Regions from separate parts of the Streptomyces sp. NPDC048825 genome, predicted to be linked through region 2. Evidence: riboswitches for the same ligand, from Rfam matches in the RefSeq annotation. Region 2 holds a riboswitch; the other holds the start of a gene.

What was found. A riboswitch is a leader RNA that binds a small molecule or an ion and turns the genes downstream of it on or off. The one in region 2 is predicted to bind cyclic di-AMP.
Region 1: it holds a riboswitch for cyclic di-AMP, as region 2 does, so the genes downstream of both, ACGFNK_RS24765 (C40 family peptidase) here and ACGFNK_RS15360 (transglycosylase family protein) in region 2, are expected to answer to the same signal.

Annotation. Positions count from the first base shown of each region.
Region 1 covers NZ_JBICUR010000010.1:268,351-272,570, reverse strand. Annotated here, with positions in the region: gene ACGFNK_RS24780 (LysR family transcriptional regulator) at 1-848, opposite strand, end outside; gene ACGFNK_RS24775 (LysE family translocator) at 949-1,572, shown strand; gene ACGFNK_RS24770 (DUF6328 family protein) at 1,597-2,073, opposite strand; gene ACGFNK_RS24765 (C40 family peptidase) at 2,227-2,700, opposite strand; cyclic di-AMP (ydaO/yuaA leader) riboswitch at 2,704-2,891, opposite strand; gene ACGFNK_RS24760 (hypothetical protein) at 3,240-3,551, opposite strand; gene ACGFNK_RS24755 (ATP-dependent Clp protease proteolytic subunit) at 3,559-4,194, opposite strand.
Region 2 covers NZ_JBICUR010000005.1:294,113-298,332, forward strand. Annotated here, with positions in the region: gene ACGFNK_RS15350 (cytochrome P450) at 84-1,406, shown strand; gene ACGFNK_RS15355 (transglycosylase family protein) at 1,643-2,608, shown strand; cyclic di-AMP (ydaO/yuaA leader) riboswitch at 2,814-2,982, shown strand; gene ACGFNK_RS15360 (transglycosylase family protein) at 2,987-3,682, shown strand; gene eno (phosphopyruvate hydratase) at 3,951-4,220, shown strand, end outside.

The DNA.
Region 1 (4,220 bases), on a different contig from region 2:
TGCTCGTCGGTGCGGTAGGCGACCGAGACCGTCCTGCGCAGGTCGCCCGGCTCCAGGAGGCGCATGCTCACCGGAGTGGCGGCGGTTCTGGCGACCATCTCCGGGACCACCGCGATGCCGAGGCCCGCGCTGACCAGGGCGCCCACCAGGGCGTAGCCGGGAGTCGCGACGAGGACCGAGGGTGTGGCGCCCGCGCGGGCGAGCGCGGCCTCCACGCCCTGTCGGGGTGGGTGGTCCGGGGCCATGCTGATCAGCTGCCGGCCGGCAAGACCGGTCAGCGGCAGCCGCGACGAGCCGCTGGTCAGGGCGTGCCCGGGGGCGGTCACGAGCACCAGCTCCTCGACCAGGACCGGCTCCGCGGACACCGCGGCGGGCAGCGGGACGGGGGCCGCGGGCTCGTAGCCGTGCGTCAGCGCCAGATCCACCTGGCCCGCGGCCACCGCGGCGATGCCGGCCGGCGGCTCGTAGTCCGCCACGGTCAGCTCCACATCAGGATGGGCTCGGCGGAACGCGCTCAGCACCGGCGGCAGCAGATGGATCCCGGCCGTCTGGAAAGTGCCGAGCCGCAGCCTGCCGCCGGACAGCCCGGTCAGGCGCGCCAGTTCGAGCCGCGCCCGGTCCATCTCGTCCAGCACCCGGCGTGCCCGGGCCACGAGGAGTTCGCCCGCGCCGGTCAGGCGGGCGCCGCGATGGTGGCGTACGAGAAGCGCCGTGCCCGCCTCCCGCTCCAGCTTGGCCAGTTGCTGGGAGAGCGCCGGCGTGGTGTAGCCGAGGCGCTCGGCGGCGCGGGTGATCGAGCCGACCTCGGCGACCGCCACCAGCGCCGCGAGCCGCGTGGGGTCGTACATGCGAGGCTCCCGGCCCAAGTGCGGACTAAAGAATTACTTAAGGCTGGCCCAGGATAATGCACATACCTGCTGAAGGCTTGGAGCGGGCACGCTGGTGCTCATGGATGGACAGCTCATCGCCTTCACCGGGGTCGCCGCAGGCCTGGTCGCCATGCCCGGTGCCGACTTCACCGTCGTGGTCCGCAACGCTTTGGTCTCCCGCCGGGCCGGTATCGCGTGCGCGCTCGGGATCGCGGCGGCGCTGCTCGTCCACACGGCCCTCGCCGTCGTCGGGGTGGCCGCGGTGCTGACGACCGTGCCTCCGCTGTTCCGCGCGCTCCAACTACTGGGTGGTGCCTACGTCCTCTATCTCGGCGTACGGACGCTGCAGTCGGTGCGCGGCAGGCGTACGACGGGGGCCGAGGAGGCGCCGGTCGTGTCCGGGGCCGGAGCCCTGCGGCAGGGCTTCGTCACCAACGCCCTCAACCCAAAGGCGACGATCACCTTCCTCAGCCTGCTGCCGCAGTTCGTACCAGTCGGAAGTCCCGCGATGCCTCGGACGCTGGTCCTCGCGCTGATCGTGGTCGCGCTCGCGCTGATCTGGTTCCCGGCGGTCGCGCTGCTCGTGGACCGGCTCGGCCGGTGGCTGCGCAGGCCGCGTACAGCCCGGGTCATCGAGGCCGTCACCGGAACCGCTCTTACGGTGCTGGGACTGGGACTCGTTCTCGAAACGGTGCTCGCCTGAGCCGGAGAGCCCGGCCGGCAGGGCTCAGGAATCGTCCGGGCTCCTGCTGCCGGCCCGTTTCATCAAGAGCGGCACGAGCCCCCACAGGCCGAAGCAGATCACCATGGTGGCCGCGCCGGCCAGAATCCCTTCGAGACGGCCCGCCGTCACATCGACGACGAGCAGGACCGAGCCGGTGAGCGCGAACGCCAGCACACCCATCCCGATCTGGGCGAGGTGCGAGGAGACCGCCACGATCTGCGGCTTGGCGCCCTGCTGGAACAGCCGGCGGTGCAGGGCGGCCGGTGCCGTGAGGAGCACGGAGGACAGCACCGCGAGCAGCAGCGTCGTGATGTACGTGGCGCGCTGCACCGAGTCGAGGTCCGGGAAGCGCGGGGTGAACGCGAGGCTCAGCAGGAATGCGAAGAGGATCTGTACGCCCGTCTGGGTGACCCTCAACTCCTGGAGCAGTTCGATGAAGTTGCGGTCGGCGCGCTCGAGCGGTGTCTCGCGCCGCTCCATCCGTTGGGCGTACGGACGCTCGTCGCCCGGACGTCGCTCGTCGGGCTCTCGGTCGCTGGGCGGTTGCTGGGCCATGGATCCATGAGTATCCCGTCAGCCGCCCGAATCACGCCCCGTGGGGTGGCGGCGATGACCGCCGCCACCCCACGCGCGTCACCTGACCCGGCCGTACCAGACGCTCTTCGTCCAGATCTTCTGCAGCTTCACCACGTCCCCGGTCTTCGGGGAGTGCCAGATCCGTCCCTTCCCGGCGTAGATGCCGACGTGGTACACGTTCCGGCCCGAGTGGAAGAACACCAGATCTCCCTGCTTGCGGCTCGAAGCCGAGATGTGGCGCGTTTTGTTGTACTGCTGCGCGGCCGTACGGGGCAGCTTCTTCCCCGCCTTCTTGAACGAGTAGAGCGTGAGCCCGGAGCAGTCGAAGCGCCTGGGCCCCGTGGCTCCCCACTTGTACGGGGACCCCTTTTTGGAGGCCGCTACCTGAAGTGCCTTCTTCGCTGGGGTTACTGCTTCGGCGTCGGATGTGAGACCGGGGGCAACAACGCTGCCGCCGACAACGGCGACGGTGAGAGCCGAGGCGGTACCGGCCCTGGTCAACAGCGACGGGACACGATTGAGCGCAGACATGCGCAACCCTTCGTCAGCCGCCTGTGAAGGATGACCTGTCGGATTCGGGCTGGCGAAGTTGCCCGGCCGCGGTGTGCGGCTTCACCCCAAGGACCACTCGGAAGTCTCCGGCGGCCCGTCGTGCTTGGGTCCTCCACTCCTGCCGATCCACTTCTGTCGACCCGTCATCCGGGCGGCGGCAGGACTCGGCGTCCGCCCGGACCGCCCCGCCGCTGTGGCGGGGGCTTGTCGTCGGAAGGGATCTTGACGCACGAATGTCGGAAAGTCCGAGCGGAATCGGCGGTTTGTGGGCTTACTCACCACTCACCCGTTCGGGTGGACAGGCCTGTTGTCGAACGAGCGTCGAGGGGGTCGAGGACCCTCGTACCAGCACCGGAATGTCTGATTCCGGTGTTTGAGTACGCGCGCTGCGCAAGTTGCGGGGGCCTTTGAACGTACCTCCGTCTACTCCTTTCAGGGGTACGTCATTTGGTCCGTTTCACATCTTGCCCGGACGCCCCCTCAGTCGCCTGCGGAGCCCCCGGGCCGCTCGGTGGGCGTCAGATGTCGGAGGTCTCCGGCGGCAAGGTGACGCGGGCCGCCCGGCGCTCACCGTCGAGGACCCGCAGAGCCCGCGTCAGGGTCGGTGCGTGCAACTCGTGTTCGCCGCGTTGGTGCATCAGGTTCAGCGCATCGCGCAGCGCGGTGGCCTTGGTGACCAGTGCCTGTGCCGCGCGCAGTCCGCCATAGGTGTCGCCGCGGTTCGCCGGATTGATCCGGCCCAGGAGATCGAGCACCTCCAGGTAACGGTCGACCAGTTCACCCTCCGCCCGGGTCAGCGCCGGCAGCGGGGGCAACTCGGGTGGGAGCATCCGCCGTTCACCTCGCGCCGGGGGCGGTGAGCGAGTTCTTGCGGCTCGGAATGATGCGGTCGACCAGCCCGTACTCCAGTGCCTGCGGTGCCTCCAGGATCTTGTCCCGCTCGATGTCCGCGCTGATGCGCTCCTGACTCTGGCCGGTATGCCGGGCGAGCATCTCCTCGAGCATCCTGCGCGTGCGCATCAACTCCTCGGCCTGGATGGCCAGATCGGAGGTCTGGCCCTGCACCGGCTCGGGCAGCGCCGGCTGGTGGATCAGTACGCGTGCGTCCGGCAGTGCGGACCGCTTCCCCGGCGCACCGGCCGCGAGCAGTACCGCGGCGGCGGCCCCCGCCTGCCCCAGGCAGACGGTCTCCACCTCGCAGCTGACGAACCGCATCGTGTCGTAGATCGCGGTCATCGCGCTGAACTGGCCGCCGGGAGAGTTGATGTACAGCGAGATGTCGCGGTCCGGCGACTGGTACTCGAGGTGCATGAACTGCGCCATCACGTCGTTCGCCGACGTGTCGTCGATCGGTGTCCCCAGGAAGACGATCCGCTCCTCCAGCAGCTTCGAGTACGGATCCATGGTCCGCTGCCCCGCGCTGGTGCGTTCGGTGAACTCGGGCAGGACGTAGCGGGCGGACGGTCGGGTCATGACACACGCCTCCTCCGTGTGAGGTC
Region 2 (4,220 bases):
GGCAGTGTGGCCGGGGCTGCTGCGACTGAGGTAGCTGCACCGTGGAGATACGTCGGCCAGGGCGGGCGGCTACGGTCAAAGGCATGCACGACCAGCCGCCTGCTCAGAGCGCCGCCCTCGCCGGCCCGCCCCCCGAACTCTTCACCTGGGAGTTCGCCACCGACCCCTACCCGGCGTACGCCTGGCTCCGTGAGCACGCCCCCGTGCACAAGACCCGGCTCCCGAGTGGAGTCGAGGCCTGGCTGGTCACCCGGTACGCGGATGCCAAGCAGGCCCTCGCTGATCAGCGGCTCAGCAAGAACCCCGCTCACCACGACGAACCCGCTCACGCCAAGGGCAAGACAGGTATCCCCGGTGAGCGCAAAGCCGAGTTGATGACTCATCTGCTCAATATCGATCCGCCGGATCACACACGGCTCCGGCGGCTCGTGGCCAAGGCGTTCACCCCGCGCCGTGTGGCCGAATTCGCGTCGCGCGTCCAGGAGTTGGCCGACCAGCTCATCGATCAGTTCGCGGACAGGGGCAGCGCCGATCTCATTCACGAGTTCGCCTTCCCGCTCCCCATCTACGCGATCTGCGATCTGCTCGGCGTCCCCCGCGAGGACCAGGACGACTTCCGGGACTGGGCGGGGATGATGATCCGGCACGGGGGAGGACCGCGCGGCGGCGTTGCCCGGTCCGTGAAGAAGATGCGTGGCTATCTCGCCGAGCTCATCCACCGCAAGCGTGCAGCGCTCCCGGACGAAGCCACCCCCGGCGAAGACCTCATCTCCGGACTCATCCGCGCCTCCGACCACGGCGAGCACCTCACCGAGAACGAGGCCGCCGCCATGGCCTTCATCCTCCTGTTCGCCGGTTTCGAGACCACGGTCAATTTGGTGGGCAACGGGGTGTATGCGCTGCTCACGCACCCCGAGCAGCGGTATCGATTGCAGAAGTCCCTGGCAGCCGGAAAAACGGACCTCCTCGAAACCGGCGTCGAGGAGCTGCTCCGGTACGACGGCCCCGTGGAGCTGGCCACCTGGCGGTTCGCGACGGAGGCGGTCACCATCGGCGGGCAGCACATCGCGGTCGGCGACCCCGTACTCGTCGTACTCGCCGCCGCCGACCGTGACCCCGAGCGGTTCGACGACCCCGACACCCTCGACCTCGGCAGACGCGACAACCAGCACCTCGGTTATGGGCACGGCATCCACTACTGCCTAGGCGCACCCCTCGCCCGGCTGGAGGGCCGGACCGCACTCGCGACGCTCCTCACCCGCCTCCCCGATCTGCAACTGGCAGCGGATTCAGCGGATTTGCGGTGGCGTGGGGGACTCATCATGCGCGGCCTGCGGACGTTGCCCGTCAGCTTCACCCCCACTTCGCCCGGTCTCAGCGCCGGCGAAGCCCGGACTCAAAACTGACGAACCCCCAGCTCAAAGCTGACGTACCCTCAGGTCCGTGATCTTCACGTGATCTGCGCTACATCTACTGGTGACAAGTGATCGGGTCCCACTAGGTTCACGCGAAAGCGGACCTCATCAGTCTCATTGGTCACACCCATGTCACACACTGTCGCGTGAAAGGCAACCGCATGCTCTCCGGGAACGGTCGACACCGTCGCCCTCGTCAGGCGCCGGCTCTCTTTGTGGCGGCAGGGGTGACCGGATCGGCCATCGCGATCCCCCTCCTCGCGGCGAGCAGCGCGAGTGCCGCCAGTGGTGCGACCTGGGACGCGGTCGCGGAGTGCGAGAGCGGCGGCCGGTGGAGCGCCAACTCCGGCAACGGGGAGTACGGCGGCCTCCAGATTGCCCAGGGGGAGTGGGAGCAGTACGGCGGTCTCGACTACGCGATGAGGGCTGACCTGGCCAGTCGCTCGCAGCAGATAGCCGTCGCCGAGAAGATCCTTGCGGACAAGGGTACGAGCCCCTGGGCGACCTGTGGACTGGTCGCGGGCCTGACACAGAACTCCGACTCGGCCGACGTTGATACGGGCCTGGCGCAGGACTCGCCCACGCCGACCTCCACTCCGCCCACCGAGGCGGACTCCGGATCGGGCTCCGATTCGGGGCGGACGTCAAGTGACGACTTCCTAAAGGATGATTCGTCCGACAGTTCCGACTCATCCGATACATCCGCTGATTCGGGATCGTCCGGTAGGTCCGGGTCGTCCACCGCCACCTCGCGGGATTCCGGCGGCGACTCCACCGCCGAATCACCGGACCTCGACAGCTCGCCCAGTCCGCCCACAGGCGCGACGAATGAGGGCGACTCGGGCAACTCCGGCCAGAACGCCGACTCTTCGACCGGAGAGAGTGAGAGCACAAACACAGAGGAGGGCGCCGGCCGTCATCGCGGCGGCAGCGCCGAAGAGGACGCCGATGCCTCCCGTGCGGACGACTCCACCGGCCGGCATGCCTCTCGCGCGGACCGCGCCTCACGCGATGCGGCGGACGCTGCGGACGGCTCGTACACCGTCCGTTCCGGAGACAGCCTCTCGGCAATCGCCGACTCCCTTGACCTCCAAGGCGGATGGCCCGAGTTGTACTCCGCGAACAAGCACACTGTCGGCGCCGATCCGGACCTCATCCTCCCCGGTCAGCGCCTTGAACTCGGCGCAGACTGAGTGGTGTGCAAGGTGCCGAACCAGGCCAAAAGTGGCGGCAGTTCGTGCCGGATGTCCGGTTTGGTGAAAGTGAGACATGGATCTCAAAGGCCCTGATCGTCTTTGAAATTCGGCGGATCGCATGTTTACGGTCGTGACCGCTCGCCACAGCGGGCCCCGACGGACGTCACGCCGAATCCTGCCAACGGCCGTACGGGAACAGTCGTCGCGTAAAGCGCCGTAGGCAGGAGCGGGGGACCCAAGGTAAGTGCCGGGCCCGGTCGTCGAGACCGGGTGCGGCTTGGGGTGAAGTCGTGCGGAGCGATCCGCACGGCCGGGCAACTCACCAGGCCCGAACCCGACAGCTCACCTCGTAGGCGTCGGTGAGGGGATCTCTTCATGCTGCTTTCCGGCAAGGGCAAGCACCGTCGCCCGTCCAAGGCCACCCGCATAGCCACGCTCGCCGGTGTCACCGGTGCCGCCATCGCCGCCCCGCTGATGGTGTCGGGTACGGCCTCCGCCGCCACCGCCTCCGAGTGGGACGCCGTCGCGCAGTGCGAGTCGGGCGGCAACTGGTCCATCAACACGGGCAACGGCTACTACGGCGGCCTGCAGTTCTCCGCCTCCACCTGGGCCGGCTACGGCGGCACGAAGTACGCCGCCACCGCCGACCAGGCCAGCAAGGCCCAGCAGATCGAGATCGCCGAGAAGGTCCTCGCGGGCCAGGGCAAGGGTGCCTGGCCGGTCTGCGGCAAGGGTCTGTCGAGCGCCGCGTACACCGGCGGCGGCTCCTCGGGCTCCGGTGCCGCGCAGGAGAACACCCAGCAGTCCCAGCAGCAGAGCGCCCCGGCCCAGGAGGAGCGCGCCTCCCGCTCCGCGGACCGCCCGGCTGCCAAGAAGACCGTCACCACCCCGACCGGCAAGAAGGTCAAGAAGGGTGACGGCGAGTACAAGGTCGTCAAGGGTGACACCCTCAGCGAGATCGCCACGGAGAACGACGTCAAGGGCGGCTGGCAGAAGCTGTTCAAGCTGAACGACGACATCGTCGACAACGCGGACGTCATCTATCCGGGCCAGCAGCTGCACCTCAGCTGAACTGAGCCCCGGCTCAGCTGAAGCCCGGCCCCCAGAGCGGCTGAAGCCGAGCCCCCAGCGGTCCCGCCCCGGTGCGTCTTCCCCCGTACGCACCGGGGCGGGACTTTTTGTTCCGTTCGGAAACATTTTGCTTTCGGTTAGGTCCATGAGAGGGGCGGACGGCTGGCCGATCGCCCGGAGCCGGTTAGGCTCGTCATCGCGGAGCCGCCGCGGCTTCGCGCTGTGCGGGCCCAGCGGCCCGCGTAACCGCGTCACATCCCAGAAGGAGATGCTCGTGCCGTCCATCGACGTCGTCGTAGCCCGGGAAATCCTGGACTCCCGAGGCAATCCCACGGTCGAGGTCGAGGTCGGCCTCGACGACGGCAGCACGGGTCGTGCCGCCGTTCCGTCCGGCGCCTCCACGGGCGCCTTCGAGGCTGTCGAACTCCGCGACGGAGACGCCAACCGCTACCTCGGCAAGGGTGTCGAGAAGGCCGTCCTCGCCGTCATCGAGCAGCTCGGCCCGGAGCTCGTCGGTTACGACGCCACCGAGCAGCGG